Regions from separate parts of the Shewanella sp. FeAMO genome, predicted to be linked through region 2. Evidence: predicted binding sites of a transcription regulator. Region 2 holds the regulator's gene; the other holds the start of a gene.
The links. The regulator MetJ, encoded in region 2, represses methionine synthesis genes. The targets are predictions, from matches to a motif close to TAGACGTCTAGACGTCTA.

Region 1 (16,291 bases), 1.5 Mb from region 2:
ACAGGGTGGCACCGACATAGAGATCTTTCGGCATGTTTTTCAGGTACAGGGTGTTACCCTCGGCGCGGTTGACCCGAAAACCTGTCAGCTTGTCATCCGACAACCTGGCCTTTTGATAGTTGGCGGCGAAGAAGCCCAGGCCATCACCGTTGTGGAACTCGGCATCCGAGTCGACCTGGATGAAGTCTTTGCCTATCTTGCTGACTTTGCCTACCTCTACTCCCAAGTATTTCGGAGTACGGAAGTCGCCGATGTCCGCCTTGCGTTCATTGACAAAGTAGTCCGTCTTGCCACGGTTAAAGCTCTTGTCCGGATCCGGGGTGAAGCTGTAGCGGCAGCGGCCGTGGGACGAGGGTTCAAACTCGGGCCGACGCGCCATGATGGCATCCAGTTGCTGGCGGTAGTGAGCGGTAACATTCTTGACGTAGCTGAGGTCCTTGAGTCGGCCCTCTATCTTGAAGGAGCGGATCCCGGCATCGATCAGCGCTTCGAGGTTATCTGTCTGGTTGTTGTCCTTCAGCGACAGCATATGGTCGTTGCTGGCAATGATGTCGCCCTGGCGGGTCTTGAGATTACCCGGCATCCGGCATTGCTGCGAGCATTCGCCGCGGTTGGCACTGCGGTCTGTGTAGGCTTCACTGATATAGCATTGGCCGCTGTAGGCCACGCACAGGGCGCCATGGATAAAGAACTCCAGTCGCATCTTGGTCTCGGCGGCCACGGCGCGAATCTGGCTCAGACTCAGCTCCCGCGCCAACACCACCTGAGAAAAGCCCACATGCTCGAGAAAGGCGACTTTGGCCGGAACCCTGTTATCCATCTGAGTGCTGGCATGCAGTGCAATCGGTGGCAAGTCCAGCTCAAGCAGCCCCAGGTCCTGCACAATAATGGCATCGGCACCGGCCTCGTACACGGCCCAGATCAGGCGCTTGGCCTCTTCCAGTTCATCGTCCAGCAATATGGTATTGAAGGTGACAAATACCTGGGCGTGATATCTATGGGCAAACTCACACAGGCGGGCAATGTCCTCAACACTGTTGCCGGCAGTATGGCGGGCACCGAACGCCGGGCCGCCAATGTAGACGGCATCCGCCCCGTGGCGAATGGCCTCGATACCGAAATCGGCATTCTTGGCCGGAGCCATCAACTCCAGCTTGTTGTCGGCCAGTTGCACCGCTTGGCTGGGGGCGGCATCAGGGGCTTGTGCCTGTTGGCCGGGATTAAAGAGTTCAACACCTGTAGTGGACATGGCTTACCGCTCGTCTGGAAATGCCTGAAAATTTCGGGCACAAATTATAGCAGAGCCAGTAATTCATGAAAGCCTAAGGAATCAGATGCACCAATTTCTTCGGTTGGAAAGTGGCAGCCTGGCTTGAGAACAACCGCATGATGGAAGGTTTTAGGCAGACAAAAAACGGGAGCCCTGAGGCTCCCGTTGGCAGTTGTTTACTTCAACTTTGCATCAATCGTTCAGGTGGGCACAGCGACCAAACTCGGCTCCGTCTTTGACGGCAGCAACCACCTGTTTCGGGAAGCTTAGCTGAACATCCTGGCCATCCCGGCAGACAAAGGCTTTGTTCAGATCGACATCGATAGACAAGACAGCTCCTGCGATACCCCCCATCATTTCAGAGCCGTTGGCACTGATGGCAAATGGGTTATCTATGGTCAGCGCCTTGGCTTCGGTAACGCCCTGCTTGGCGAAGAACTCCCTGGTGCTCATCCAGCCCAAACCTTCCAGGTAGATACCACCACTGAAACCGGTAAACAGGCTGCCGGAGCGAGCAGTAATCATCGACAGATCGTCGCTGGCATCAAGCAGCAGCATACGCGGTACGCCAAACTCGGCGCTGATGCTGTCGTGATCCCAACCTTCGGCACACAGATTACCCAGGAAGAAGTGATTGAAAGGTACCTGCTCACACCAGCGCAGGCTACCTATGTTCTCCTGTTGGCCCGAGTCCGTATGCCATAGGGTGACTCCGGTGCGGGTGCCAAAGCCAACCGTGCTGCCGTCGTTGGAGATCACCGAGGAGTCCTGGGCGCCAAACTCAGCTGAGGTGTCGTGGAAGCGGCCATCGACCCAGGCAACCTGACTGGTGCCATCATAAGTGCCTGTAATAGTACTGCCGTTGCCGGCTATTCTGTCGGCACGCAGCCATTGAACCTTTTCGGCAAATTGATAAGGCAGTTGCTGCATACCGGCCTTCTTGGTCCAGATAAAGGGTACTATCTCGTCCTTGAATGCACTCTGGCAGGCGCCGTTACCGTCAGTATCCAGATAGGCGGTGCCGACAACTGTATTGCCACTATCATCCATATCCCAGACATAGCTGGAGTTGGTGCCTGACTGCCCCGAGCCACCGCAGCTGTTACCGTTGAGATCCCCAAGCGAGGTCAGCTTGTCGCTACGCAGATCCCAGATGGCGGCATTGCTGATGCCGTTGCCACTGAAGTCCGCCATGACACCGGCCTTGGTGGCGTTTTTGTTCATGGTGGCGTGTCCGGCAACCACGGCATTACCGGCCGGGTGCAGCTCGAACAGGGCTTTCTTGGTGCTGTCATAGAGGAAAGGCGTAGTGCCGGTTATCCCCATGGCACGTTTGCCGTTCTTGGCATGATCCAGCACAAAGGCGCTTACCAGTGGGGTATATTGGATGCCATCGCTATAGCCGTTGAAATAGATATCGGCCTGTTTGGTCACCCCGGCTTCGGCAATGATAGGAGTGAAATCACAGGCTCTATCGCTGGCCGGATTGCTGCTTTCATTGCTGTTCCAGTATTCGGCCTCTGACAAGAGGGCGGTTTGTCGGGTAGGATAACCACCGGCCTTGATGGTCTCCATATAGAGCACATAGCGGCCGCCGGGAGTCAATCCATTGATGGTGAACTTTCCATCCGGGCCTACCAGTCCTTGAGTCAGGTTGCCTGACTGCTGAGTGACCACATCGTACAGAGGGTTATCCAGGTTGCGGGCCACCATGTTCATACCCGAATAGTCCACTCCTTCCTTGGTGTACAAGGTGCCGGAAATCGAGCCGTAGCCTGAACGATATTCCGCCGTTGGATAGAGGTCGGACAGGTTGACTATATCGTCGCGCACATTGACCGTTGATTGCTCGGCACCCTGAACTCCTAACACATTGATGAAGGGGAACATGGTTTCAATAGTGTCCGGCGCTATCTGGCTGGCGCTGGTGTATTGATTGGTGATGGCGCAGCCCGGTACCCCGTCATATTGCGGGCTGTAAGAGGCCGACATATAGCTGAGATGACCATTGGCCTGGGAGTGCGACATGTTGAGGGCGTGGCCGAATTCATGGGTAAATACCCCGGCAATCATTTCGCCTTCTGTGTCATCTATACCCACGTACCAGCCGTTCATCAAGGCGGTGGCCTCGAGGATTTCACCGGTTTCTTCATCGGCCCACTCGGGGAAGGCTATCCCCAGGACCTGGCTGCGTGGTACGCCGAAATATTGTTCCAGTATCTGGCCGTCGGTGTCATAGTTGACCCAGAAACCATAGCCGTTTACGGCGGAATAGATCTGGTCGACATTGGTTTGATTGACGTCCTGGATGCCGATTTGCTGTTCAATGGTGCCCTGCACCGACATCTCAAAGGTGGAGGTTTCCACCGCTGACCATTCGCCCACGGCCTTGGCGGTAATGGCATTGGCCTGAGCTATGCTGAGGAAGGTGTAATCCCGGTCCAGCACTGTACCTGCCGGGATAACAGTGCCGTCCGGCAGTGTGATGTCGAGATTGAACACCTGCCCCTTTTCCAGAATGGTGAAGGTTTGTACGTCAACCCCATCCTTGTTTTTAATCACTGGGCCGCCGTCGGTATAGACGGGAATCGCCCCCTTGGAAGTATCCCACTTATAGGGCTGCATTGTGGGTTCGTGAATATACAGCGGGCCACCGGCCAGCGCGGCAGAGGAGACTGAGCCCAACAGTAAGGCCGTGGCAATTCTTGAAAGCTTCATTATTTGGCCTCCTGTACCAGTTTGCCAACCAGAGATATAAATGCGGCGGCATCCACAGCGCCGGCCGTGGTGATAAGGCTCTGCTCTTCAGGGCTGAGCGACTGGGTGTTCATGCCATCAAACAGGCCTATGTTGCCCAGTTGATTGCTGACTTTGCCGTTTTGCACAATGAATTTGCCTTGTTCCAACCCTACGGTAGAAGTCAGGCCTGCACCGAGATCCGGATTCATAAAGGCCACTACCTGCTCGCCAACCGACCAGCGGGCGAAGCCTTCGGGAGATACGCCCAGGTAGACTTTGCCGTTACCCATGGAACGGGGCTTGAGCAAACCAAACTGGCGGAAGGTATATTCGCTGCCTGCCTTATGTTTGTTCTTGGCATCCATACCTACCCGAATGGTGATCTGGGTATAGGGGCGTTTGCGCTCATCAAAGCCATCGGTCACAGACACCACTTGGCCCGAGACTATGCTGGACGCCTGACTGGTCAATTGACTGAGATTTTGTTTGAGATGTTTTTGGGCCACGGCTGCCGGTGTCAGCAGCAAACTGGCTGAGACGAGACATAGCGCCGATAGACGCTGGAACCACTGAGATCTTGTCACTGTAATACCTCCTGTATGATTGGGATAAATTCAGCTTTCGATCATCGACCCATACTTCCTTGGCCGAATATTGACCGAGCACCTACTTAAGCACGCCGACTCAATGGGAGGCACGGCAAATGATGTAGCGTTTTGTAGCGTTTTTGTTAAGCGCACACGGTTTGTCTCAATCTTGTGTTAGGTGAGGGCGATGGCGGAGAGACAAGAGGGAATAGATTGGCTTTCAACACACCTTTGGTTATCTTTTGCTCAGCGTGAGCTGTTTGCCATGCTGAATATCAGTTAATAACATGGAGAGTGCTGATGAGCTGTAACTTTTGTGGTGGGCGTTTGAATAACGGAATGTTACGTAAGCAGGAGCCGGGAAGCGGTCGGAAGTTTAAGTCGTGTCCCAACTGTTCAACGGCTCATGGTGAGGAACATATATTTCATCCCTATCCCGCTGATTTTGGTAATACGCCGGCACGAGTGACAGCGGCCAATCCGGACGGGCATCAAAGTTATTGCAGAAATTGCCGGGCGCTTGATACGGGTATTGCTTCAGAGAACTATCAAAATGGTAAGCGTTGCAGCGAACTGAGCTGATGGCACAGCCAATTTGTCAGCCTAATACCTGATGAATGACAGAACATGACATCGGCCCTCAAAGCCAAATGAGTCAGGCCTTGAGGGCGCACAAGATTAAACAGACTTGTTCATTTGGGCTTTGGCGGCTTCAACCTTGGAGAAATCCAGTCCCAGTTCTTCCACGGCTTCTTTGATCAGTGCCGGGTTCTGCATCACTTGCATCATCAACCCCTGCAGCTTTTCCGGCGGTAATCCCAACTGCCCCAGAGTGCCCATGGCCATCAGGGGATTTTCGGTCAGGCTCTGGAACAGGCTGTTTATTTGTTCATCGCTGATATTGTGCTCTTTCAGCAGGGCAATAATAGGATTCATAAGCTCCTCATTGGTTTGAAATATTCAATTTGCGCTGATTTTAACAGAAGAAACAGACCCGAATAGGTATTTCCTTACTAGTGAAAGAAAATGAAGCAGGATACCGATTACATCAGCCCTATTCATAGTGGCAATTGGTGGCTAACCAATTGCCTACATTGCAAATATTAAGCAGTTCCACTCGATAGCCGACGAGCACTTTTGGCAGCTTATAACGCCTCAGCTAATCGAATCAGATTGTCATTGTCTATGTTCATCGACAGAGAGGTTATTGCCGCCCGACTCTGCTCCGTGTCACCAAGCTTGATGAGCAGTGATTGGACTATGCTGGCACGTGCGGTTAGCTGATCAACGGTCAGGTTCGGATAAGTGCTATTGGCTATCGATAATGCGTGGATTGTCAATGTCTGGCTCTCCAGCTTGTCTGCATCGCGGATAGTTTGTCGATTATTGGCGTAATCGCTATAAAAATCAGTGGCCTCGTAGAGGGCAGACTCCACTTTTTCTGAGGCAGGACGTTCAGTTCCGTAATCGACTGAAGTCAGTGCACCATTGGCGTCGAATACGGCCGTAAAAGAGTTACTTTCTCCAATATGGTTTTGGTAGGGCAAAATGCCTACGTGGCCGAATTCAGGCGCATTAATAAAACCGCTGAATACCATCGTCAGGTTATTTTGTTTCTTAGCAGTGTCTTGTCGCACTAAGAGTAGTTTGCGGGTTCCGAACGTTGTGTAATACAACCCCGGATAATCCTCTTCCGCTTTTAAGGTGCTCTCTTTCGCTAATCCGACATCAGTCAGTTTTTCAGTTGATAGTCCAAATAGGTATTTATTGGCCATAGTTATCGCCACGTCATTTCTTAACTCGGTATCTTTGGATATTACCCAAGGCAAAAAATCATCACTAACAAGAGGCAATAGATAAGGCTGATTTTGGGGGATCGATGCTGTATCTATGGTGTATTCGCGTTGCACTGAGATTTCTTTCTGGAATGTATCGAGTTCAAGAGTCGCCATGGATACGGCTTTCTGTGCGCTGAGTACCGCTGCTTCTTCTGCAGAGGTATTCCCTTTTTTTGCGGCCAGGAGCTTCTGCTTTTTCTTCAGCTCTCCTTGTTTATTTGTCACTGTAGCTTTCAGGTTATCGATAACCACGGATACCAAGGGTTGATGCAAAAGTTTTGGAATACAAGCTGCTTTGGGAGGCGTAACGCCTTGCCCCTGATTTTTTTTTTCGCTTGGAGGGAGAGAAGCTGAACCAATCGATATAGGAATTCCCTGTGAAATGGCGGCAATGTTGGCTACGGTTTTTATCGCCGCCATGCCCAACTCTATGGATTTGTCGTCAGCATGGGTGGAAAAGGATTTAAGCAAACCATTGGGATGCATCACCACGTTCATGCCCCAGGCTTTGGAAAAAGCATGTAACTCTGAAGGGTTAATCACGAATACTTTGGTTAGATCAGGATGCCCTGTTTGTTTGACTGTTGCGGTAGTGTTGAAATCAAACTCCAGGGTATCATTGACCACACGACAAAAGACCAATTTATGAGTCAGCGTTACTGTTTGCGATGAAGCCGGCAAATGGTAAACCAAACCTTGCTTGGCCGATGTTGCACCGGGACCGTCATTACTTTTAATGACCGTTGTGGTGAGTGTACTGGTACATCCAGATAGGCAAAGCAAGGCCGCGGCCAAATGCACTGTTCGCATAGTGAATTCCTTTTCAATGAAGTGATGGAGACAACCTCATTAAAAGTAATCCCGGTTTCAGGTTCTTGCAAAAAGCACCAGCTTACGGGCGAAGGTGATATACAGTAAGTGTTTGATGAATATGGCTGTTATCAAAAATGTGGAACGGTCTTGAATTCAGGGACCCTCACCTGAATAGGCGAGAGCCCCTGAACAGCTCAGTTGTTCGCTTAAGAGCCTCTTTTACTCAGGATCATAATCCAATACCGGGGCCAGCCACTTCTCGGCTTCGGCCACTGTCATCCCTTTGCGGCGGGCGTAGTCTTCCACCTGATCTCGGCCTATGTTGCTTACTCCAAAATAGCGTGATTGCGGGTGCGCAAAGTACCAGCCGCTGACCGCCGCCGTGGGGTACATGGCAAAGCTCTCGGTAATCTTGAGGTCGATACACTCATCTGGCTTAAGAAGCTGCCAAAGCAGGCCTTTTTCCGTGTGGTCCGGGCAGGCTGGGTAGCCGGGAGCCGGGCGTATGCCTTTGTACTTTTCACGAATAAGCGCCTCGTTATCCAGGTTTTCTTCGCTGGCATAACCCCAGAATTCCTTACGCACCCGCTCGTGCATCCGCTCGGCGAAGGCTTCGGCCAGGCGGTCGGCCAGACACTTGAGCATGATGGCGCTGTAATCATCGTGGGCCGCCTCGAAACGGGCAATATGGGCATCGATGCCATAGCCGGCGGTGACCGCAAATCCCCCCATATAGTCGGCCACGCCGCTCTCTTTGGGGGCGACAAAGTCAGAGAGACAGAAGTTGTGGTTGCCCACCCGCTCCAGCTGCATCCGTAGATGATGGGTGGTCAACAACACTTGGCTGCGAGAGTCATCTGTGTAGATCTCGATATCATCGAAGTTGACGCTGTTGGCGGGAAAGAGGCCGATAACGCCCTTGGCGGTGAGCCACTTCTCTTGGATGATTTGCTCCAGCATCGCCTTGCCGTCGGCATAGACTTTACGGGCCTCAGTACCAACGACTTCATCATCCAGTATTTGCGGGAAATGGCCGTGCAACTCCCAGGCGCGGAAAAACGGCGTCCAGTCGATGCGCTCGAGTAAGTCCTCCAGCGGATAGTCGTCAAACACCTGGATCCCCGGGGTGTTGGGCTTCACCGCTTGATAGTTGGCCCAGTCGTGGCTGCAGCGGTTATCCCGTGCTACCTGCAAGGGCACAATCTGCTTGCGCTTGGTCTGCGACAGACGCTTTTGGCGCATCATTTCATATTCGCGATAGGTTTCGTCTATGGTGGCCTGGCGGGTTTCATTGTTGATGAGCTTGCTGACCATGGGCACGGCGCGCGATGCATCGGCGATATAGATGGCGCCATGGGGATAATGAGGCGCTATCTTCACTGCGGTATGGATCTTGGAGCAGGTGGCACCACCGATAATCGCCGGCAGGGTCAGACCTTCGCGCTCGAAGGTTTTAACGTTGTGCACCATCTCATCCAGGCTCGGGGTAATGAGCCCGGACATGCCTATGATGTCGACCTTCTCGGCCTTGGCAACTTCGATGATTTTCTCCACCGGCACCATGACACCGAGATCTATCACTTCGTAGCCGTTACAGGCCAGCACCACCCCGACTATGTTCTTGCCTATGTCGTGAACATCGCCCTTGACCGTGACCATCAGCACCTTGCCGTTGCTCTGGCCTTCTACTTTTTCGGCTTCGATATAGGGGTTGAGATAGGCGACCGCCTTTTTCATCACCCGGGCGGACTTGACCACTTGCGGCAGAAACATCTTACCGGCGCCAAAGAGATCGCCCACCACGTTCATGCCGTCCATCAGCGGGCCTTCAATCACATCCAGCGGCCGCTTGGCCTGCAGGCGTGCTTCTTCTGTGTCGGCGTCTATGTATTCGGTGATCCCTTTCACCAGTGCGTGTTCCAGGCGCTTGTTGACCGGCAACTTGCGCCATTCGAGATCTTCTTTCTTGCCTGCGCCGCCCGGGCCACCGCGATACTTCTCGGCGACCTCGAGCAGCTGCTCTGTGTTACTGGAGTCGGCAACCGGGCAGGGCAGGTTGAGCACCACGGCCTCTACCTTCTGCTTAAGCTCAGGGTCGATATCGTCATAGATGGCCAACTGACCGGCGTTGACTATGCCCATATCCATCCCCGCCTTGATGGCGTGATAGAGGAATACGGCATGAATGGCTTCCCGCACCGGGTTGTTGCCGCGGAAGGAGAAAGAAACGTTGGACACCCCGCCGGAAATCATCGCATGGGGCAGGTTGGCCTTGATATCTTCAATGGCGCCGATAAAGTCCACCGCATAGTTATCGTGCTCCTCTATGCCGGTGGCGATGGCGAAGATATTGGGGTCGAAGATAATATCTTCCGGCGGGAAGCCCACCTTATCCACCAGCACCCGGTAGGCGCGGGTACAGATCTCTGTTTTGCGCTCTCGGGTATCGGCCTGGCCCTGTTCATCGAAGGCCATGATGATGGCGGCGGCGCCGTAGCGCTTCACCAGTTTGGCCTGTTCAATAAACTTGGCCTCGCCCTCTTTGAGGGAGATGGAGTTGACTATTCCCTTGCCCTGAATGCACTTGAGCCCGGCCTCAATCACCTCCCACTTGGAGGAGTCTATCATCACAGGCACCTTGCTGATATCCGGCTCTGAGGCGATAAGGTTGAGGAATTTCTGCATCATCTCGACCCCGTCGAGCATGCCCTCATCCATGTTGATATCTATGATCTGGGCGCCGTTTTCCACCTGGTCACGGGCCACCTCCAGCGCGGTTTCGTACTGGCCTTCTTTGATTAACTTGAGAAACCGGGCCGAGCCGGTGACATTAGTGCGCTCGCCCACATTCACAAACAGGCTGCTTGCATCTATGGTCAGGGGTTCCAGTCCGGAGAGGCGACATGCCACCGGCAGCTCAGGCAGCGGCCTTGGTGCATGAAGGCTAACGGCTTCAGAAATCGCCTTGATATGCGCAGGCGTGGTGCCGCAGCAGCCGCCGACAATATTGAGCAGCCCCTCTTCGGCCCAGGGGCCTATCACGCTTGCCATCTCCGCCGGAGTCTCGTCATAGCCGCCGAATTCATTGGGCAGACCGGCATTGGGGTGCGCCGAGACAAAGCACTCGCTGATACGGGAAAGCTCCTCGACATAGGGCCGCAGTTCTTTCGGGCCCAGGGCGCAGTTGAGGCCTATGCTCAGCGGCTTGATATGTCTGAGAGAATGGTAAAAGGCCTCTGTGGTTTGCCCTGTCAGGGTGCGGCCCGAGGCATCGGTAATGGTGCCGGAAATCATCACCGGCAACCTTTGGTCCAGTTTCTCGAACACATTTTCGATGGCAAACAGCGCTGCCTTGGCATTGAGGGTATCGAAGATGGTTTCCACCAGAATGATGTCGGCGCCACCGGCGATCAGCGCCTCGGTGGATTCGCTGTAGGCCAACACAAGATCGTCGAAATGTATGTTGCGAAAGCCGGGGTCATTCACATCCGGGCTGATGGAACAGGTGCGGTTGGTGGGGCCGAGTACCCCGGCCACATAGCGGGGAATACCGCTGGCGGCGGCCACTTCATCGGCCACTTCTCGGGCTATTCTGGCGCCTTGGTAATTGATCTCCGCCGCCAGGCTCTGCATCTCGTAGTCGGCCATGGCAATGGTGGTGGCGTTGAAGGTGTTGGTTTCTATGATGTCGGCACCGGCCAGCAGGTATTCCCTGTGAATGGTCTTGATGATCTCGCTCTGGGTCAGTACCAGCAGATCATTGTTGCCTTTGACATCGCAATGCCAATCTTTGAAGCGCTCGCCGCGGTAATCGGCTTCTTCCAGCTTGTAGTCCTGGATCATGGTGCCCATGGCGCCATCTAAAATCAGGATCCGCTCTTTGAGGGTCTGTTTGAGCTTGCGCTCTGTCTGGCTTGGGGAGTGCTGGGAAGTCGCCATAGGGTTACCTTTCATACCTGTCTTATTGCTGTTTTACATTCGCGGCGCTTGGCATCCGCGACATCATCTCTGCCGACCTGACGCCCGGGGCACTATCTGGCATGATAGCCAAAGGCGTGTGTGGGCGCGGAAAGTTATTTTGGACATTTATACGTATAGACGTCCATAATATACGGATTCCGGCGGCCTGCGGCAAGGTTAAATTGGCCCGGTAACCACCGGACTCTGACGGGAGAAGTGTGTGGCTGAACATAGGCAACTGAATATCTATCTGCTGCGGCACGGCGAATGTGAAGGCGGTGAGATTATCCGCGGCCGCAGTGATGTGGCCCTGAGCGATGAGGGCAAAGCGCAGATGTGGCGTAGCTGGCGGGCTATCAGTAGTGAGCTGGAGCAGTTGCCGAGTGCGCCCCAAAGCTTGGTGCTGTTGAGTTCTCCGGCCCAGCGTTGCCAGGCCTTTGCCGCCGAGCTCAAGGCCGATATGCCTGACTATTTCCCGGCGCCACTGCAGCAGCATGACTGGCTCTGGGAGCTGGACTTCGGTGACTGGGACGGCATGAAGGTGGCGAGTGTCTATCAGCAGCATAGCGAGGCGGCCGAAGCCTTCTGGCGTGACCCTGTGGCCAATACTCCGCCGGGCGGGGAATCGCTGCCAGCCTTTCGTAGCCGGGTGTTGGATGGCTGGCAGACTATGGTGCAGCGCTGGCTTGCTAGAGAGGCTAATTCTTCCGAAGGCTCTGGTTCAAAAGGCTCTGGTTCCTCAGCAAGTGCCGATGCAGCGCTGATCCTGACTCACAGCGGAGTTATCCGGTTGCTGCTGGCCGAGATTTTGCTGCCGGGGCAAATGCCGCCTGCGGCAGTGTTCAACGCCTTGGAACTACCTTATGCGGCCTGGGTCAGAATAACCCTCTATGCCAGCCGTGATGCCAGCGGTGAAAGTGACCAGGAATGGCAGTGTTTCAGCAAGCTCCACTGGCCGCAATAGTGCTGCGCTATTGCGCCAGGCAATTGTGCCGGGCGATAAAACCGGGATAATAACCCCAAATAGCCGCCAAGTGCGGCAGCAGCCAGGGTGTTGGCACCTTTGCAGGTGAACCAACCCAGGGAACCGGGAAAGCCCGGACTGTGCCCGCAACTGTGAGTCGCCGTTGGCGACGAGTCAGGAGACCTGCCCAAGCTGATAAACCAAACCAGAAACCCGGGCGGGTAAACCGGGGGAGCGAATAGATGATTCTTCCACTGCAGCCTGAGCCTTCTGCCGGTCACAGGCTCAATGTCGGGGGGCGGTTATGAGCTTGGCACTCAAGGTGCAACAGCTTAGCTGGCTTCCCGGTGGCCACAGCGTATTGGCCGATGTGGGCTTTGAGCTGCCAAGCGGCAAGATGCTCGGGCTCATAGGCCCCAATGGTGCCGGTAAGTCGAGCCTGCTGCGCTGCCTCTATCGTTATATCCGCCCGGACAGCGGTCAGATCCAGCTGTTTGGGCAGGATATCAATAGTTTGTCAGCCAAAGCTTTCGCCAAAGAGGTGGCCGTGGTGCTGCAGGATACCCCGGCCCAACTGGCACTGGATCTGACTCAATTAGTGGCCATGGGACTGACTCCCCACAAGGGGTTGTTTGATATGCCATCGGCGGCCGACAAGGCCCAGGTGCAGGCGGCATTGGCTCAGGTCGGGTTGCAGCACAAGGCCGCAGAGCCTTTCGCGCAGCTTTCTGGCGGTGAGAAGCAAAGGGCCTTGATTGCCCGCGCCATAGTGCAGCGCCCCAAGCTTTTGATCCTGGACGAGCCCACCAATCATCTGGATATCCGCTATCAGATCCAGATCCTCGAGCTGGTGCGCAGCCTGGGGGTCACAGTGATCGCCTCGATTCACGATCTCAATCTGGCCTCGGCCCTGTGTGACGAACTCTTGCTGCTGGATAACGGCCGCCGTATTGCCCACGGCTCGCCCCAGAGCGTATTGACCGAAGACAGAATTGCCGGTGTCTTCGGTGTCTGCTGCCAGGTGGGGACGCATCCGCAGTTGGGACGGCCGCTGATCCACTACTTTTACGGCTATCAGTCGCCAGAGCCTGGTCACGGCAAGGCTCACGGCGCTGCGATAGTCGAGCCAATGGCAGGGCCTGCCTCGGCCGAAACCTGTGTTGCCCACAAGGAAACTGACCGGCGCCCAGGCTCGGTGGGAGGTGGCGCATGACTACTTCCATGGTCGCACCGGGGCGCTCGCTTATCGGCTGGTTTCTCAAGCCCTTGCCCAGACTTTACTGGTGCTGGCTGCTGTTGCTGCTCGGCACTGTGTTGACACCCTTGGCCGCCGCCGGTTTTGGCGCCGCAGATATTAGTCTCTTCGATGTGGCAAGAGTGATTGGCAAACACCTGCTGGGCGTGGGTGAGCCGTCCGCTATCAGCGAGCGTATCGTCTGGGATCTGCGCCTGCCGCGTATCTTGCTGGCCTTTATCGCCGGCAGCGGTCTGGCATTGTCGGGTTATGTATTGCAGGCGGTGACCCGCAACCCGCTGGCCGATCCTTACCTGTTCGGTATCAGCTCGGGCGCCAGCTTCGGCGCGGTGGTCTCGGTCGCCCTGGCGACCGGCCTTGGCCTGAGTTCGGCCATCTCCGGGATATCGCTGCCGCTGGGAGCCTTTATCGGTGCCAGTTTGGCCGTGCTCATGGTACTGCTGCTCGCGGGCAGGAATATCGGCAACCAGATAGAGCGAATGTTGCTCTCCGGGGTCGCCATCTCCTTTATGTTCAGCGCCCTCACCAGCTTGATCTTGTATTTTTCCACCCCGCAGGCCACCACCTCCTTGCTGTTTTGGAGCCTGGGCAGTTTTGCCCGTGCCAGTTGGGATGGGCTTGGACTGCCCACTCTGGTGGTGCTGGCGGCCTTGCTGGTGATCCTGGCCTTCAAGCGCCAGGTACTGGCGATGCTTGCCGGTGATGAAACCGCCCACACTCTGGGAATCAGGGTGCAAAGGCTCAGGGTTTCCATGCTGCTGTTATGCTCGCTTATTACCGCCACTTTGGTGGCCCACTGCGGCGGAATTGGTTTTGTGGGGCTGATGGTGCCTCATATTGTCAGGTTGTTGCTGCCGGGGCAGCACCCCATGGTGCTGACGGCACTGGCGGGCGGCCTGTTTATGGTTTGGGTCGATGTGCTGGCTCGCAGCATACTGCCCACCCAAGAGCTGCCGGTGGGGGTGATCACCTCGGCCATCGGCAGTCTGTTTTTCCTGATAGTGCTGCGTAAACGCGGCCAATAACGATAAGAGAGGGAAGGATGTACCAGGTTGCAGCAATCAATCACGCGCTGGATGACGCGATTCAGGCCCGCATAGACAACAAGACCAAACCCCTGGGCGCTTTGGGTGAGTTGGAGGCTTTGGCGCTGCAATTGGGGCGCATTCAGCTCGGTTCCGCCACTGATGAGTTGGTCATCCGCCGCCCCGTGATGCTGGTGTTTGCCGCCGACCATGGTATTGCCGCGGCCGGGGTGTCGATTGCTCCCAGCGAGGTGACCACCCAAATGGTGCTCAACTTTGTTGCCGGCGGCGCTGCCATCAATGTGTTTTGTCGCCAGACCGGCTTCGAGCTGGAGGTGATTGACTGCGGCATTCTCAGCCGCTTGGGGATCCCCGAGGTTACAGAGCAGCGTCTGGGCGCCGGTACCGGGCCTATCCACAAACGCGCCGCCATGACTCTGGGCGCTGTGCATCAAGGGTTTGCCATGGCGCGCACCTTGGTAAAACGCCATATCGATGCCGGCAGCAACCTGCTGGCGCTGGGGGAGATGGGAATAGGCAACACCTCTTCTGCCGCCGCCGTGATGGCTGCCCTGACCGGTCTGCCTGTGAGTGAATGTGTTGGCCGCGGCACCGGCATAGATGCCGCGACGCTTAAGCGCAAATGCCTGCTGATAGAGCAGGCACTGCTGCTGCACCACTGCGAGCTGACCGAGCCGCTCAGTATCCTCGCCTGCCTCGGAGGCTTTGAAATAGTGCAGATGGCTGGGGCCATGTTGGCGGCGGCCGAATTTGGCGTGCCCGTGCTGGTGGACGGTTTTATCGCGTCGACAGCGGCGCTGGCGGCTGTGCGTTTGGCGCCGGGGGTGAGGGATTATCTTATTTTTGCCCATGAGTCCGAAGAGCGCGGCCACAAGTTGCTGCTCGAGGCCATGTCCGCCAAGCCTTTGCTGCGGCTTGGGCTCAGGTTGGGCGAAGGCTCGGGCGCGGCGCTGGCGCTGCCTTTGGTGCAGGCGGCGGCCAACTTCTACAACCAGATGGCCAGCTTTGGTGAAGCCGGGGTCGACAAGGTGGTAGAGCCTGCTACCCAAGAGGTGCTCTGATGGGATTCTGGCTCGGACAGCTGCGGCTATTTTTGATCGCAATAGGTTTTTTCACCCGTATTCCTGTACCCAGCGCCCTGACGGTGGACAGCGACAGCCTCAACAAGGCCAGCCGCTACTTTGGCCTGGTGGGCGTTGTGGTGGGCTTGATCTCCGCCTTGGTGTTACTGCTGGCTGCCGGGATATTGCCAAGCTCCATCGCCATAGTGCTGGCGATGATTTGCAGCGTGCTGGTTACCGGCGGTTTTCATGAAGATGGTCTGGCCGATACCGCCGATGGTTTCGGCGGCGGTTGGCGGGTAGAAGATAAACTGAAAATCATGAAAGACAGCCGCCTTGGCAGCTATGGTGCCTTGGCATTGGTGTTGGTGTTACTGCTCAAGTACCAGTTACTGCTGGAGTTGGCACTTTACGACATCAACCAAGCGGCGCTGGCCCTGGTATTGGCGCACTGTGTCAGCCGGGTGACGGCGGCCAGCATTATCTTCAGCGAAACCTATGTTCGCGACGAGGGCAAGAGCAAACCTCTGGCGCAGCAGCAGGGGCTCAATGAGTTGGGTATTTTGCTGCTGACTGGAATTGTGCTGACGGCACTGCTGTCCACCACGCTGCTGTTCTGGCTACTGCCGACCATGTTGTTGCTGCGTTGGGCCCTGGTGTTCTGGTTCCGGCGCCAGATTGGCGGCTACACAGGTGATACCCTGGGAGCGGCGCAGCAGGTGAGTGAGCTGGCGGTTTATATGCTGTTGCTGGCATTG
Region 2 (16,291 bases):
TCCTGGCGGCGGCCGAGCTTAACAAGCGAGGAGTCGCTTATCTGCACTTGTCTGAAGCCGATTGGGACGATGCGCCTGAGATTCCCGAAAGCTTTCGTCGCAGCCTGCGTCATGCCTTTCCAGGCTGCATCATAGTGGCCGGTCGCTACGATCTTGAGCGCGCCGAGACAGTATTGGAGCAAGGCTATGCCGATCTGGTGGCCTTTGGTCGCCCCTTTATCTCCAACCCGGATCTGCCCAAACGTTTACAGCTCGGTAAGCCGCTGGCGCCGCTCGGCATTGGCCCACTGTTTGGAGGCGGCGCCGAGGGATACACAGATTATCCGGCGTTGCAGCCTCTTGAGGTGGGTCAATGAAGCGGGAAAGCCCGGCGCTCAATGCGTCTCGGGCCTTGAGCCGCGCCGCTATTTGGCCGGCCTTGCTCTGTAGCGCTTTGGCCTTAAGTGCTGCATCAGTAGTGGCCAGACCGGCTGCTTTGGCAACAAACCTGCCTGTGCCCAAGGTTCTGGTGACAGATGGCAGTCAGGCTGAGGCCGAGATTGTTCAGGCGGCCCGTCTTTACGCCGCATTTTGGAACAGTGGCGATCCGGCCTTTGCCCGTGCAGCCCTGAGTGAGCACTTTGTCGATCGTACACTGCCAAGCGGGCGGCCCCAGGGACTTGGCGGGGTATTACAGGCATCAGAGGGCTTCAGACAGGTGGTGCCGGATCTCAGCGCTGAGATTGAGCATCTCCTGGTGGCCGATGACTATGTCACTGTGCGTCTGAGGTTTCGTGGTCATTTCAGTGGCCAATTTGGCGAGCAGCAGGGTCAGGGGCAGGCGATAAATTTTCAGGCGGTGGATCTCTACCGGGTTAAGCAAGGCCGTATTACAGACAACTGGCATCTGGAAGACTATCAGAGTCTTTTCTCCCAGATGAATCTCAAGCCTTAAGGAGCAAAGAGTATGCATTCACGCAGACAATTTTTAATGGCCGGTGGCGCTCTGGCTGCCGGTTTGGGTCTAAGTCAAACCGCCGTGGCCGCTGGTGGTATGAGCACGCCCATGTTGCTTCCAGGGGCAGCGGCCGCTGATGGCAAAAATAACCCAGCAGGCAAGCGCCATTTCTGGCCCAATGGTGAGCGCCTGGTTATCTCCATCTCAATGCAGTTTGAAGCGGGAGCCCAAGGGGCAAATGCCGAAGGGCCGTTTCCCCCCATGGAGCCGGGTTATGTTGATACCATCACGCCGACTTGGTACGCCTACGGCATGAATGAGGGGATCCCCCGGCTTTTGCGACTGTGGGACAAACACGGTATCAAGGTGACGTCGCACATGGTGGGGCGGGCTGCTGAACTGGCTCCTGAGCTTGCCAGAGCCGTGGCCGAGCATGGTCATGAGATCTCCGGCCATGGTCAGAGTTGGACGCCGCAGTACAGCATGAGTGAAGCCGAAGAGCGCGGCTCCTATGAGCAGAGTATTGCCACTCTGGAGCGGATCACCGGCCAGCGGCCGTTGGGGTTCAACGCCTTTTGGATGCGGCATACCCCCAAGACGCTGGAGATACTGCAGCAGCTCGGTTTTATCTATCACATAGATGATCTGGGCCGCGACGAGCCGTCGCTGCTCCCTGTCAAAGGAAAGCCGTTTGCCGTGGTGCCCTATAGCCTGCGCAACAACGATATAGGCCGCTTCGGCGGCAATACAGCCATGACAGCCGCGGCCTTCCTGCAGGAACTCAAGGATGAATTTGACTGCCTTTATCTCGAAGGGGCAGACCGCAGACGCATGATGTCCATCAGTGTTCACGACAGGATAGGCGGTGCCCCCGGAATCGTCAGCGCACTCAATTCCTTCCTCGAGTATGCCAAGTCTCATGCAGATGTCGGTTTTATGCGTAAGGATGAGATTGCCAGGTGGGCCTTGAGCCAAAACGATGTGCCGCTTAATCCGCCGCGACGCTTTCCGGCAGGCTAAGTGGCCCGGCAGATAACGCCTGCCATCGAGTCTAAAGCCACCATCCCGGGCTCAGTTTGAACCGGGATGACGGCTTTGTGGATTGAGATCAGCGCAGTGCGCTCAGGGTTTGCCACTGACGGCGGCCGAATTCCAGCACCACACCTACAGCCAGACCGGCGGCGGCATTGACGGCCAGGCTCACCACAGCGGTCGCCAGGATAACAAAGATACAGAAAGGCTTGCCGTCCAAGAGGCGTTTGGACCAGGCCAACTGCAAGCCGGCGGTGGACAGCAGACTACCGAGAATAGCCAGCGGAATAAGGCTCAGCAGCCAGGCCACGTTTTCCCCCCAGGAGAGGGCTATTAGCAGGCAACTGCCGCCGAAGATCAGCGGCGCCCACAGGCGGCGGGCACCGAAATGGTATTGCACCGCCAACCCACCGGCACCGTGGCACATGGCCGAAGCACCGAAGGGGCTCAGCAGCAGATTGGCCAGGCCAGAGCTGGTGGCAAAGGCCTGGGGGCTGAAACGCTTGCTGTCTTCGGGGAACTTCTCTTTGGCCATTACTGAGGTGGCGATAACTGCATTGGTCAAAGTCAACGCCAGTTGCGGCAGCACCAACAGGGTCGCCGCGGCGCCCCAGTCATTTAACTCGGGCCAGCTCAAGTGCCAAGGCGTATTGTTGAACACAAAGCTGCTGTCGCTGCCGCCTTGCTGGTATTGCCACAGCATGCCGAGGGCAATCACCAAGGGCATGGCCAGATAGCGCAGCGGGATAAAGCGGGCAAAGAAAATCAGTGCGAAGGCGCCGAATCCCAGCACAGGCTCGTCGGCCATCATCTTGAAACCCATCCACAACAGTTGCAGCCCTATGGCCAGTTGGATACCGACACTGACAGCCTGGGATATTTGCCGCGACAGCCAACTGATGGCGCCGGAGGCCGCCAGTAACAGCAGTATTACTCCCATCAGCATGGCGCTGGCTTGCATCATGCCGGGTGTCAGCCCTTGGGCAATGACCAGGGCGGCAATCACCTTCATGGGTTGCACGGGAATGGGGCGGCGATAAAACAGGGCGGTGGCCAGGGCAAAGAGACCGAAACCGAGAAAAATGCCTTGGGGGGAAAACTGATTCAGGGCGATTAGCCCAAGCACAAGAGGAAGAAAGGTTCCCAGATCGGCAAAGGCGCCGCTGAGCTCACCCAGGGAGCGGTTTAATGAGGAAAAAGTCTTGCCGTTTGTTGTCATTGCACTTGCCACAGAAAAGGATACCCAGACAACGCAAGAAAAATGCCATTTTTTGTAGGGAGTTGCATCATCAATGACCCGAATTTACCGTCATAGTCTAATTCAGTGTAGTGCCGCTTGGACACTTTGGCCCGATTCTGGGTCTAAATGTCTTTTTTAGGGATAAGTGGCATCTCGTTTGGAGAGTACCAGATGAGAGAGTACCAGATGAGAGAGTGGCAGATGAGAGTGACCGGCTCCCGGGAGGCAGGGAGATGCGGGAGCCGGTCTTCAGGGCTTGCCTGAATCTGCTCAGCGGGCGTGGCGAGCGCCGCCTTTGTGTTTCATGGGGTCGTCCTCATAGCCCAGCGCCTGCCAGTCGAGGCGGTCACCGCCGTTGTGGCAGTCGGCGCACTTGAGAGCTTCACTCTTGGGCGAGACCATGTGGTTGATACGCCACCACATTTCGGTTTGAGCAAAGCCGTACTGACCGCTGTAGCTGATACCCTTGGCCTGCATGGGCTCACTGGCGGCCATCCCTAAGCGAATCGCCTTATCCCAGTCAAACTCAGACCAGAAACCGCCCTTGCCATAGGTCTTGGGATTGAGCAGCACCTTGTTGACCTTGTCGTACACCTGCTTGCCTGTGTGCACCTTGAAGGGGTAGATCTTCGCCTTGGGATCCTGAATGTCACCCAAGGGGAAGGTCAGACGGGTGACCTGCTCGGGATCCATCTTGTCACCGGCCATATAGGCATCGGCGCGGCCGTTGTACCAGGCGTAGCTGGGCTTGACCATCTTGCCCCAAACGAAGCTGCCCTTTTTCTTGGCGTAGCTGTGACGACCATATTGATCCAGGCTCTCTTCCCTGTCTTCACCGGCAGTTGACCAGTCCCAGTGCAGCTTGGTGGGTTCATGGCGGGCAAAGAAGGGAATGTGGCAGGTCTGACAGGCCACAGTGGCTGCGTGCTTGTTCAGCTGTTTGTTGCCGTGTGGTGCACTGTCGTGGCAATTGTCACAGCCGATATGATCTTCACCGCCGGGGGACACACCCATGGCGTTACCGCCGATCATATGCTTCTGGGTGGTGTGGCAGTCCTGACACTGGAAGTCGTTGCCATCGCTGTCCATGTGCACATCCGTGGCCTTGTCCGGGTAGGCCATGGAAGAGTCGAGGTCGCCATGCTTGACCGCATCTCCGCCGCCACCGTAGAAGTGGCAGCTGCCGCAGTTATCCCGCACCGGCTTGCCGACATTCTGGGCGACCCGCAGCAGATCCACTGTCTTGAATACCTCTCCGGCCGCGACGGGATCTTTGACATAGGTGCCCGTGGTGTCATGGCACACCAGGCAGTCCACCTTGGTCTTGTCCTTGAAGTCGAAGCTGTTGTCTTTCCAGCCGTAACCGGCATGGCAGCCGGTACAGCGAGGTTCGTTACCGGCAATGGAAACACAGAAGTTGTTGATGGAGTTTTTCTTGCCCCGTTTGACTGTGCGTCCGGGCAGTTCCTGCTCCAGCTCCCAGGTCCAGTGGGATGACAGCATAAAGTCATCGGCGTCTTTTTCATGGCACTCAAGGCAGGCCTGGGTCACTTCCGAGCCTGTGTTGAAGGGGCCCTTGAGCACTTCTTTGTGGGGGCCGCCGGCCTGGGCTGGGCTCAGGAGGCCGAGCCAGAGTGCCGTGGCTATAAATGGCAGATAAAATGTTTTCATCTGTGTTCCTCCCTAGAAATTCACTGTCAGTGAGGCGTTGATATCCAGCGCCGTATCCACCACGGGCAATAACGAATAGGCGCTGCCGTCCAGCACATCATCCACCTTCACAGGTGCACCCACGGGCGTGCCCGAGCCAGTGTATTCATAGTCGTAGTAGAGCCCCGCCAGCTTGATAAACATCCTGGGATTGATGTCGAAGATGTAGTAGGCCTCGGCCACATGGCCGCGGGTGGCCAGCTTGCTGCCGACCGGGTCGTCCTGGGCCTGGGTGAAGGGCGTCCAGTACTTGGAGCCATAGTTGTATTCCAGACCGAACTTGCCGTAAGGCGCCGGGATCTGCATGCCGATATAGATGCCGTAACCATCGTGGGAGGCATCGGACTCGGCGCTGGATGGCACCAGCAGCAGTTCATCGCCACTGCTGTTGAGCTCTGCCTGGAACACGGCGTCGGTCAACATGCCGCCGAACATGCCGGCGTTGCCGTTGCTCTCGCCGCGGGTCCAGCCGAAGGAGGCAAACAACTTGAGATCGTCATCGGATTCATAGGCATAGCCCAGGCCGCCGAGGTACATGTCGCCTATGACCCCGCTGGGTTGCACCCGGGTAACAAAGTTGAAGTTGTCGAATTTCTGCAGATCGCTGTAGAGGGTGGGGGCGAAAATCCCGGCCAACTCGTTGGGGAAGGCCATGGTGCCCTTGAAGCCGTCGTTGATATCCCGCGCGGCAAATAGGGTCAGCTGCAGGAAGTGGTTACCGTCGTTGATCACATCAATGTTGAAACCGCCCAGATGGGTGTCCTTGCTGACGGTATCGCCATAGAGCTCGCCGTTGCCCCATTGGGACTCAAAGCCCTGACCGTAACAGAAACGCACCACCTGGCCTTCTATCCCTGTGAGCTCTCCAAGCTTGTAGCCCAGAGTGGCGCCGTCAAAGTTGAAGTTGACCAGGTGCCCGGAAGGGGTGCCGCCACGCTTTTCATTTTCCCGGTAGTGGCTCGGCGGACCATAGGTGGAGGGGCGACGGCCGACAGACAGATAAAACTCGCTGCCGCCGATGTTTTTCCAGTCAAAGTAGGCGCGCTCGACCCGCAGCCAGTCGCCGCTGGGATTGCCTGAGTTGGTGCCGTCCATGGTGAAGGAACGCCAGGAATCAAACACCTGCACACCGGTGGAATCGCCCCAGTCCTTGAACATTGTCAGGCGTCCGGCAAAGCTGACGTTGTCCCACACCTTGGCCTTGAGATCGAGCCGCAGCCGGGTGGTGTAGAAGATGTCATTGTCTATGTCGCCACTGCTATAAGGCGCCAGCACATAGGGCATAACGCCTTGCAGTTGTCCCTGGGCAAAGGCGTTGGCCAGCTCAGGGTTGGCGGCCATCATCTTGCCAAGGGGCGAGGTGGGGTCCATGGGGTTGCCCAGTTCGCCGGCCATGGCTTTGGCGCCGAAGTCGTTGAAGTCCATCTTGATCGCCGGATGCCAGGTGACATTGCCGTAGTGCAGCGAGTGGGCTCGGGTGCGAAAGTCGCCGCTGATCTCCAGTCGATCGAGCGCCGTGTGCCGCTCTGTCTTGTCCACCCGGCTGTTGAGTATATCCAGCTCTTCGGTGATCTCCTGCAGTTGCTGTTTAAGCTCGCGGATCTTGGTGCTGTCATCCAGTTCCCCGGCCTGGAGCTGGGGGCTGCCCAGCAGAGCCAAACCCAGTGCCTGGGCCACCGCCAGTGCGATAAGAGTGCGCATAGTTGATTCTCCTGACCGGCCTTGCCGGTCGTTTTCAGGCAGCAAGCAGCCCTGGGGTAACCCCATACTTGGCTTGCAAGCTGTAAATTTAGTTAAGTGATTGGCGCCTATGCGCTCGGATCAACCGCAGGTCTGGGGTTGATCCGAGTCGGCGGCATGGTCGTACAGGAACTGTTGAATATCCTTGAGTTCCTGCTCAGTTAAAGGCTGAAACGCCTCGGGTTTGGCTTTGTGTTTGTCTCTGGCGAAGAATCTGTCCCATTGGCTCATGGTCTTGCTCATGGGAGTCAGTTCGCCACCTATGCCTGCTTTGCTGTGACACTCTTTACAGACTTTCTTGTACAGGTGTTTGCCTTTCTTGGGGTTGCCGCCGTCGGCTGCGGTGGCGCCTGTGGCCAATGCACAGGCTAAAAGCAGAAGGCCGAGTTTGCTGCTGGTGTTCATCATCTATTCCTCTGGGGTGACCGCCCGCTCCGTTAATGGGCTGTTATTTTATGTGTCCTTGCGGTTGTCAATTTAGCAATCCTGAGGTGCGTCAGCTTTGAACTGGATCACCTTCATAAAAATAATCTAATTGATAAAAATATCATTGAAATAAATCTAATGGATTGGATGGTTTTATACTTGCAATGTATTGATTTGTTTTGTTTTTAATCTTTATCTGTTGACCTGTTAGAGAAGCCGTGAGTGGGATTTATAGCGGTTTTTTAGGCGTGATCAGCTTAACGTTTGTGAATATTTGTCGCGGCTAAAGTTGCATTTGTTAACTCTTGGAGTGCATCTACAGACTCTTTTCTCATCAATCTGGGGCAGGATTCCCTTCACACTTTCACGCCCTTTCCGGCGTCTTTGCGGGGGCTGGATCACACTCGCTCCCCCTATGTGGTTTACCACAATACCCACAGAAATTTAATGGGTAAACAATGAGCTCAAGCCGCTGTAGTCAAGCGGAATCCAATTCAAACAATAACCTGTGTGAGCGACCTTTTCCCAAGGGGGAGAGGATGGAGGTAACCATGATAGAGCTTGATAGGCGCACCTTTCTGAAAGGGGCTGGAGCCGGAGGGGCAACCTGTGCCCTGGCCGGAGTTCTGCCCGGTTCGCTGGCGGCTTTGGGGCGTAGCCCACTGACCGGCAGTGCCACTGAAATTGCCAGTATGTGTGAGATGTGTTCAACTCGTTGCCCGATTTCGGCGCGGATTGTTGATGGCAAAAACGTCTTTATCAGCGGTAACAAAGAAGCCAAATCATTCGGCGGCAAGGTCTGTGCCCGTGGTGGCGCCGGTCATAGTCTGCTGTACGATCCACAAAGGATCGTCAAACCACTCAAGCGCGTCGGTGAGCGCGGCGAAGGCAAGTGGGCCGAAATCAGCTGGCAGGAAGCCTATCAAACCATCGCCAGCAAGCTGAATCAAATCAAGGCCGAGCATGGCCCTGAAGCCGTGGCGTTTTCCTCCAAGTCAGGCTCGCTGTCCGGACACCTGTTCTATTTGGGGCAGGCTTACGGCAGCCCCAACTCCTTTACCCATAACACCACTTGCCCAGGTGGTTATGTGGTCGCCGCCAAGGCGATGTTCGGTACCAAGGTGAAGCGGGATCTCTCCAACTCCAAGTACATCATCAACTTCGGTCATAACCTCTATGAGGGGATCAATATGTCCGAGACCCGAGGTCTGATGAAGGCCCAGGCCGACAAAGGCGCCAAGTTGGTGGTGTTTGAACCCAGGTTCTCTGTGGTGGCCGATAAGGCCGATGAGTGGTATGCCATTCGTCCCGGCTCGGATGTGGCCGTGGCCCTGGCGCTGTGCCATGTGCTGATTGCCGACAACCTTTATGACAAGGCCTTTATCGAGCGCTATGTTGAAGGTTTTGAGGCCTTTGCCGCCGAGGTTAAAGCCTACACCCCTGATTGGGCTGAGAAAATTTCCGACGTACCCGCCGCAGATATCCGCCGTATTGCTCATGAGTATGCCGCCGCTGCGCCCCATGCCGTGGTCGACTTTGGCCACAGATCTACCTTCACTCCGGAAGAGTTCGATATGCGCCGGGCGCTGTACGCCGCCAACGTGCTGATCGGCAACCTGGAGCGTAAGGGTGGCCTCTACATGGGTAAGAAGGCCGGCAGCTACAACAAGTTTGCCGGTGAGGCTGTGGCCCCTGAGCTGGGTAAGCCGGGCGTCAAACTGCCCAAACCGCAAGCCAAACGCATCGACCAGATGGATGAGCAGTTTGCCATGGCCTGGTCCGGCGGTGGTATCTATCAATCAATCATAGATGCGACTCTGGAAGCCAAGCCTTACCAACTGCGAGCCTGGGTCATGAGCCGCACCAACCCCATGCAGACCATGACCGACCGCGCCAAGGTGGTTGAGAGCCTGAAGAAGATGGAGTTTGTGGTTTCCTGTGATGTTTATATCAGTGAAACCGCTGCATGGGCCGACATCATACTGCCCGAATGCACTTACCTGGAGCGGGATGAAGAAGTCGCCGACAAGTCCGGCAAGAACCCGGCCTACTACCTGCGTCAGCAAGTGGTGGATGTGATTGGCGATGCCAAGCCTTCCTGGCAAATTTTCCGTGAACTGGGCATAGAGATGGGCCTGGAGCAGTACTATCCCTGGGAAAACATGGAAACCCTGCAATTCCTGCAGGTGAATAAAGACGCCAAGTTGCTGCAGCACATCAAGGACAAGGGCTTTGTCAGCTACGGCAAGCCGTTGATGCTGCGCGAACCCAAGATGGTGGCCGATTTTGTTGCCGCCTACCCCAACGCCAGAGCCATGGATAATGGAATGGACCCATCCCCTTTTAACCGGCCTCGCAATGGGCCACGATGAAGTTGTTGAAAGTCATCTGGAAAGAGGATGGGTCCACTATGAAGATTACAACCATCGGTTTGGATATCGCAAAGTTGGTGTTCCACGCTGTTGCGGTCAACAAAGCAGGTAAGCTGGTGCGCAAGAAAATGCTTAAACGAAAAGAAGTGCTCGGTTTTTTCGCTAAGTTGGAACCTTGCCTGGTCGCGATTGAAGCCTGTGGTGGCGCTCACTATTGGAACAGGGAAATTACTGCCCTTGGTCATCAGGTTAAGTTGATCCCTCCTCAATATGTCATTCCCTATCGGCAGGGAAATAAAAATGACTACAACGATGCCCTTGCCATAGCGGAGGCGGCTCAGCGACCAAACATGCGCTTCGTGCCCGCCAAATCTATCGAACAACAAGATGTGCAGATGTTGCACAGGGTTCGTGAGCGACTCACACAGCAAACCACCGCCTTGGTGAATCAGGTTCGAGGCATGTTGGCCGAATATGGCATCGTGCTGGCAAAGGGAAAAACGGCCTTTCGCAGTCAATTGCCCGACATTTTGGAAGACGGTGAGAATGCACTCACAGCCAAAGGTCGAGCGATTTTCCATGGACTGTATAATGAGTTTGTCGAACTTGAGAACAGGCTGAAAGGGTGTGAAAAGCAGGTATTGCAGGAAAATGCTGATAATCCTATCTGCCAACGATTAGGCACCGTCTTGGGCGTTGGTCCTGTCACTGCGACGGCATTTTATGCCGCTGTTGGGGAGGGGAAGGCATTTCACAATGGCCGCCATTTTTCAGCTTGGTGCGGTCTGGTGCCCAGGCAGCACAGCAGTGGCGGCAAGGATAATCTGCTGGGGATCAGTAAGCGAGGCAATGCCTATCTACGAACCTTGTTCATTCATGGTGCCAGGTCCATTTTGCGTCACTGCGAGCACAAAACCGATAAGCTCAGCCTGTGGGCGAAGGCCCTCGTGGAGCGTCGAGGCTTTAATCGCGCCTGCGTTGCAGTAGCCAACAAGCTTGCCAGAATTGCCTGGGTCATAGCGGCCAAAGAAGAAACGTATCGGCCGGCGACATGAAGCTTATAAATCAGGTTGTGAAGTAAGATAATGCAAACCTATCACCAAGTTGCGGTGACAATTGATTTGATGATGAGACAGTCAGACTGTTCTACTTAAAACCTGTTGAATCCATAGGCTCATCGTGAAGCCGCAAGGATGATGAGGAAAGTAGAAGCACATATCCATCAGGGCCAGAGATTTAACTCAGTAACAGGCCGAATATATGGGTGCAATGAACTCTTCTCAAATTGAAATCAAATGTCTTGCAAACGGGATGGGTCCATATATGAAGACGGTACCTACGGCAGCGCGCTCAAGTTCAAGACCCCCAGCGGCAAGATTGAACTGACCTCCGCCAAGGTGGAAGAGATGGCGCCTGGACGTGGCACTATCGCCTATCGCGAAGTGACCCTGAAACAGCCGGACGAGCTCTACTTTATTCAGGGCAAGGTGGCGGTGCATACCAATGGCGCGACCCACAATGTGCCTATGCTGGCCAACCTGATGTCCGACAACGCCGTCTGGATCCACCCGGACACCGCCGCCAAGCATGGCATTGAGAATGGGGATGCCATTCGCCTCACTTCCAGTGTCGGCAGTGAAGAGGGCCATGCGCTGGTGACCAAGGGCATACGTCCCGACACTGTTTTCGCCTACATGGGCTTTGGCTCCAAGAACAAGGAGCTGGCACGGGCGACCGGCAAGGGCGTGCACTGCGGCAACCTGCTGCCCAACGTGACTGCACCTGTGTGCGGTATGAACGTACACACCACAGGTGTGAAGCTGGAAAAGGCATAAGGGGAGGCGAAGATGACTAAAAGATATGTGATGGTGCACGACGAGAATAAGTGCATCGGCTGTCAGGCCTGTAACGTCGCCTGCCGCAGCGAAAACGGTGTACCTGAGAGCGTAACTCGCCTGCAGGTACGGGTAGAAGGTCCATTCGGGGATGCGCCGCATCTGCACTTCAAGTATCACAGGGTGTCCTGTCAGCAGTGTGAACATGCCCCTTGCGTCAAGGTCTGCCCTACCGGAGCGGCCTATGTGGGTGAGGATGGCATAGTCTCCATCAAGGCGGAAAAGTGTGTCGGTTGTATGTACTGTGTGGCAGCTTGCCCCTACAAAGTGCGCTTTATGAACCCGGAAACCAAGGTGGCCGACAAGTGCAACTTCTGTAAGGACACCCGACTGGCGCGCGGCGAACAACCCGCTTGTGTGACAGTATGTCCCACAGACGCCCTGGTGTTCGGTGATGCCAACGAGGCCGGCAGCGAGGTGGCGACTCTGCTCAACACCCGCGTGACTTATCAGGACAAGACCCATCTGGGAACCAAACCCAGAATCTACCGTATTCCTGTCAAGAGAGGGGGGATCCAATCATGAACAATACTTGGGGCGATATGACGCAATACGACCCTGTCACCTGGCACTGGGTCATAGCCGTTTACCTCTTCTTGGCGGGGTTGTCGGCGGGTAGTCTGTTGATTGGGATCGGGCTGCGTTGGGTGCAAAACAAGACAGAGGGTGACAGCGGCATTCTCAAGGCCGCGGCCTTGATTGCGCCCGTGGCCATCTGTCTGGGGATGCTGTGTCTGGTGTTTGACCTGACCAAGCCATTCCACTTCTGGCTGATCCTGATCAACTATAACCTGACCTCTGTAATGTCCATCGGGGTGTTGGCGCTGTTGGTATACATTCCGCTGACCTTTGCCTATGCGCTGGTCGTGCTGAAAGATGATCTCGGCAACTGGGGCCTGGGTTTCCTCAAGGGGATTGCGGAATCACTGACTGGCCTGCGCAAGACCATGGAAGTGCTGCTGTTCGTGCTGGCAATTGTAGTGGGTGCCTATACCGGCTTCCTGATCTCCGCCATGAACGCCTACCCCATGCTGAACACTGCCGTCTTACCGGCACTGTTCCTGGTGTCCGGCTTGTCGGCAGGTGCGGCTGCCAACGCGGTAGTAGCGCTGCTGCTGTTCAAGACAGACAAGCACTGCTCACAGCTGGGACGGATGCACGGTTTGGAATTGCCGGTAATGGCGGCAGAAATCCTGTTCCTGTTTATGCTGTTCTGCGCGCTCTACTTCAAGGGTGGCGCTGCTGCCGCCGCGTTGGCATCACTGACAAGCGGTGTCTGGGCCAGCGTGTTCTGGATTGGGGTTGTGGGTATAGGTTTTGGTATCCCGCTGCTTTCCATGCTGTTGCTGCCGGCGAGTACCCGTCACACCAAGGGAGCCATGCTGGCGGTAGCCTGCTGCAGCCTGACCGGGGTGCTGGCACTTAGACACTTTATTCTCTATGCAGGTCAGAGCTATCTTGGTTAACAAGCACTTCTGAACCTGTTTGAGCCTCAGCCCGTATCATTTGGTACGGGCTTTTTTGTGTTTGATGCCATAGTTTCATCGAGATTTGGACTATCTTTAACCCAGGTAACCGGTTGCGCCAGGTTACAGATAAAAGCAAGAGGGTGATGAGATGAAACTGAGTCTTTTGACACTGCTTATGACGGGGTTTGCCAGCACGCTGGCACTGGCAGGTCAGGATGTTTATGAGGCCCGCTCAGATGCCATGGGCGGGGTTGCCGTGGCAGCCGGTAATCGTGAGGCGGCGGCCTTTTCCAATCCGGCACTGCTGGCTTTGCCTTCGCGCCGCAGCAATGACTTCAGTTTACTCATTCCAACCATCGGCGCCGATGGCGCCGATAAAGATCAGATGATCGATAAGTTTGATGCCCTGCAGGATAACTATGACGCCCTGGTTAATGCCATAGACGCCGCCGACACAGCGGCTATCGATGACTACCGAAAGCGCCTCAGTGGTGACTTGAAATCGCTGCAGGGCAATAGCGCTTACGTCAGTGCCGGTATCAATATGGCTTTGGTCATGCCCTCGGATGGTTTTAATTATGCCTTTGTATTCAAGAGTTATCTCGATGCCTTGGGAATAGCCGAAATCGCCGCCGCGGATATTGATGCCCTGGATAATCTGGACCCCAATAATCCGCCGGAAATCCAAGATTTGACCTCCCAGGGGCGAGTGGTGGCCGGGGCGGTTTCCGAGCTCGGGGTTGCCGTGAGCTATCCGCTATCTATCGTCAATATGCCGGTGACAGTGGGAGTTACCCCCAAGCTGCAACGGTTGGACAGTTTTAACTATGCCGTCAGCGCCAACAACTTCGATGCCGATGACTTCAACGATGATGATTATCGAAGCGATGACACAGGCTTTAACCTGGATATCGGTCTGGCATTCCAGCCATTGGATGGTTTGGTTATCGGTGTCAGTGGTCGCAACCTCATCAAGCGGGACTTAAGCAGCATAGAGGCCGGCGGCGTGCAGCTTACCTATCAGGTGAAACCTATGGTTACCGCAGGGGTGGCCTATGACTGGGCGGCCTTTTCGCTCAGCAGCGACTTGGATCTTACCGACAACGACAAGTTTGCCGAGCTTGAGGGCAGCCGCTATTGGCGTTTAGGCGGTGAATACCGGCCTGCTGACTGGGTTGCTTTACGGCTCGGTTATCGCCAGGATCTCAATGATCACACCGCCGATCTTTATTCACTCGGGACAGGGTTCGCCATAGGCAACAGTTTCCGGCTGGATCTCACCGGCATGTTTGGCAGCGATGACGCCATAGGCGGCGTACTGCAAACCAGCTATCACTTCTAAAATTAACCGTTGATGAGCGCCAGGCTTGATTTGATGGTCAGCAACAGGGCGCTCAACGCGCACAGCGCCAGCGTCAGGACTCGGGTCTTCTCTTTATCCACCCGGCCCACCAAGCGGCCAGCCACCAGAAAACCGAGAAATACCGAAGGCAGCAGCAACAGCGAAAGCCATAGGTGCCTCAGGGTCAAGAGGCCAAAACAGCCGAGAATAATCAAGGCTATCAATGAGCTGAAGATGAAGAAGGCCGACAGCGCTGCGCGGAACTGACTGGCATCCTTACCCGCCAGCAGTAGGGCCATCGGCGGTCCGCCTATGGCGGCCACGGTACCGAAGATCCCGGAAAATATCCCGGCGATAAACAGGCTGAGGCGGTTGATCTTGATGCTGTACTTTCTAAGGCTGAGGAATACGGCTACGGCCACAATCAGGGCTATGGTCAAGCCCAGAATAGGCTGCGGCGCCAGCAACAGCAGGGTGGCGCCAATCAGGCCGCCGGGGAGCCTCCCCAACAAGGCATATTGCAGGCCGTTGAATTCCAGGTGGCCACGCTCGCGTACCAGTGTCAGCAGGGCGATGGAAAACCCCATGGCGATAACAGGGGCAGGAACCAGTTCCGGATCGACGATATACAGCAAAGGTGTGGCTACCACGGCCAAGCCAAAGCCTATCAACGACTGGGTCAGGGCGCCGGTAAATATGATCATGGACGCCAGTAGCAGGGTGACGGGATCTATCAGTGACAACATTCGCAAGCCCCAAAAAAGACAAGGATCGCACCGCGATCCTTGTTCAACTATAAGGTAATTCTGAGGGACAACACACTTACTCCATGTCTTCCCATTCTATGCCCATGGCATCCATCATGCGCTTGGCCTCTTCCGGGATGCTGTCGGGTTTGTCTTTGGACAAATCCCCATCGTTGGGCAGTGGCTGGCCGGTATAGGCATGCAGGAAGGCTTCGCACAGCAGTTCGCTGTTTGTGGCGTGCCGCAGGTTGTTTACCTGGCGCCGGGTGCGCTCATCGGTCAATACTTTCAGCACCTTCAACGGAATAGAGACAGTGATTTTTTTCACTTGCTCGTTCTTCTTGCCGTGTTCGGCATAAGGGCTGATGTATTCGCCATTCCATTCAGTCATTGATTCACCTGTGATCTCACTAATTCGCAGCAGATTTTAAACCCTTACAGGATACAGTCAAATGATTGCCTGCAAAATCTGTGCAATATGAACAGAAATCCATACATTTGGACGTCCAAACGTCTTGATGCCTATTGACGGCTGGATGGTCATTGGTTAGATTTAGACGTCCAGACATCTTTATGGTGTCGAACCTCAGCATTCAGGAGTCGATTATGACAGAGCGGCGATTAGCAACCACAGCGGTCCGGCAGGGCATCGAATCAGACAGCCAGCACGGGGCCGTGGTGCCACCCATCTATCTGTCGACCAACTATGCCTTTGATGGCCACACTCAGCCAAGAGCCTTTGATTACAGCCGCTCGGGTAATCCTACCCGCTCCATTTTGGGGGATGCCTTGGGGGAGCTGGAGCAGGGCTGCAGTGCGGCAATCACAGCGACCGGTATGGCGGCCATTACTCTGGTGGTCAACCTGCTGGGGCCGGATGACCTCTTGTTGGTGCCCCATGACTGTTATGGCGGTAGCTATAGGCTGTTCACCAATCTGGCTGCCAAGGGCCAGTTTCGCTTGCAGGTTTTGGATCAAACCGACCCGCAAGCACTCGCCGCTGCCATGGCGCAAAAGCCGCGCATGGTGTGGCTCGAGACTCCGTCCAATCCGCTGCTGCGGGTAGTGGATATTGCCGCTATTGCCGAGGCGGCCCACCAGCAGGGCGCATTGGTGGTGGTCGACAACACTTTTTTATCGCCGGCGCTGCAACAGCCTTTACTGTTGGGGGCCGACATAGTGGTGCACTCGACCACTAAATACATCAATGGCCACAGCGATGTGGTGGGCGGCGCCGTGATTGCCAAAGATCCTGAACTGGCAGAGCAGCTGCACTGGTGGTCCAACACGCTCGGGCTGAGCGGTGGCGCCTTCGACAGCTACCTGACCCTGCGTGGCCTGCGTACTCTGGCGCTGAGGATCCGCGAGCATCAGGCCAATGC

Region 1: metH (methionine synthase) is a predicted target of MetJ. The motif match lies at 11,335-11,352, and genes of this name have one in related genera.

The regions. Positions count from the first base shown of each region.
Region 1 covers NZ_CM132201.1:798,953-815,243, forward strand. Annotated here, with positions in the region: gene ACWAU4_RS03670 (peptidase U32 family protein) at 1-1,249, opposite strand, end outside; gene ACWAU4_RS03675 (hypothetical protein) at 1,463-3,988, opposite strand; gene ACWAU4_RS03680 (hypothetical protein) at 3,988-4,593, opposite strand; gene ACWAU4_RS03685 (DUF2999 family protein) at 5,275-5,532, opposite strand; gene ACWAU4_RS03690 (hypothetical protein) at 5,742-7,244, opposite strand; gene metH (methionine synthase) at 7,467-11,186, opposite strand; gene ACWAU4_RS03700 (histidine phosphatase family protein) at 11,428-12,171, shown strand; cobalamin riboswitch at 12,240-12,376, shown strand; gene ACWAU4_RS03705 (ABC transporter ATP-binding protein) at 12,476-13,384, shown strand; gene ACWAU4_RS03710 (FecCD family ABC transporter permease) at 13,381-14,451, shown strand; gene cobT (nicotinate-nucleotide--dimethylbenzimidazole phosphoribosyltransferase) at 14,469-15,533, shown strand; gene ACWAU4_RS03720 (adenosylcobinamide-GDP ribazoletransferase) at 15,533-16,291, shown strand, end outside.
Region 2 covers NZ_CM132201.1:4,266,299-4,282,589, reverse strand. Annotated here, with positions in the region: gene ACWAU4_RS19185 (alkene reductase) at 1-356, shown strand, start outside; gene ACWAU4_RS19180 (ester cyclase) at 353-934, shown strand; gene ACWAU4_RS19175 (polysaccharide deacetylase family protein) at 947-1,957, shown strand; gene ACWAU4_RS19170 (putative sulfate/molybdate transporter) at 2,046-3,188, opposite strand; gene ACWAU4_RS19165 (tetrathionate reductase family octaheme c-type cytochrome) at 3,480-4,880, opposite strand; gene ACWAU4_RS19160 (DUF3373 domain-containing protein) at 4,893-6,620, opposite strand; gene ACWAU4_RS19155 (c-type cytochrome) at 6,741-7,067, opposite strand; partial or broken gene phsA (thiosulfate reductase PhsA) at 7,637-9,406, shown strand; gene ACWAU4_RS19145 (IS110 family RNA-guided transposase) at 9,496-10,512, shown strand; partial or broken gene ACWAU4_RS19140 (molybdopterin dinucleotide binding domain-containing protein) at 10,783-11,292, shown strand; gene ACWAU4_RS19135 (4Fe-4S dicluster domain-containing protein) at 11,305-11,877, shown strand; gene nrfD (NrfD/PsrC family molybdoenzyme membrane anchor subunit) at 11,874-12,818, shown strand; gene ACWAU4_RS19125 (conjugal transfer protein TraF) at 12,970-14,163, shown strand; gene ACWAU4_RS19120 (sulfite exporter TauE/SafE family protein) at 14,166-14,909, opposite strand; gene metJ (met regulon transcriptional regulator MetJ) at 14,986-15,300, opposite strand; gene metB (cystathionine gamma-synthase) at 15,516-16,291, shown strand, end outside.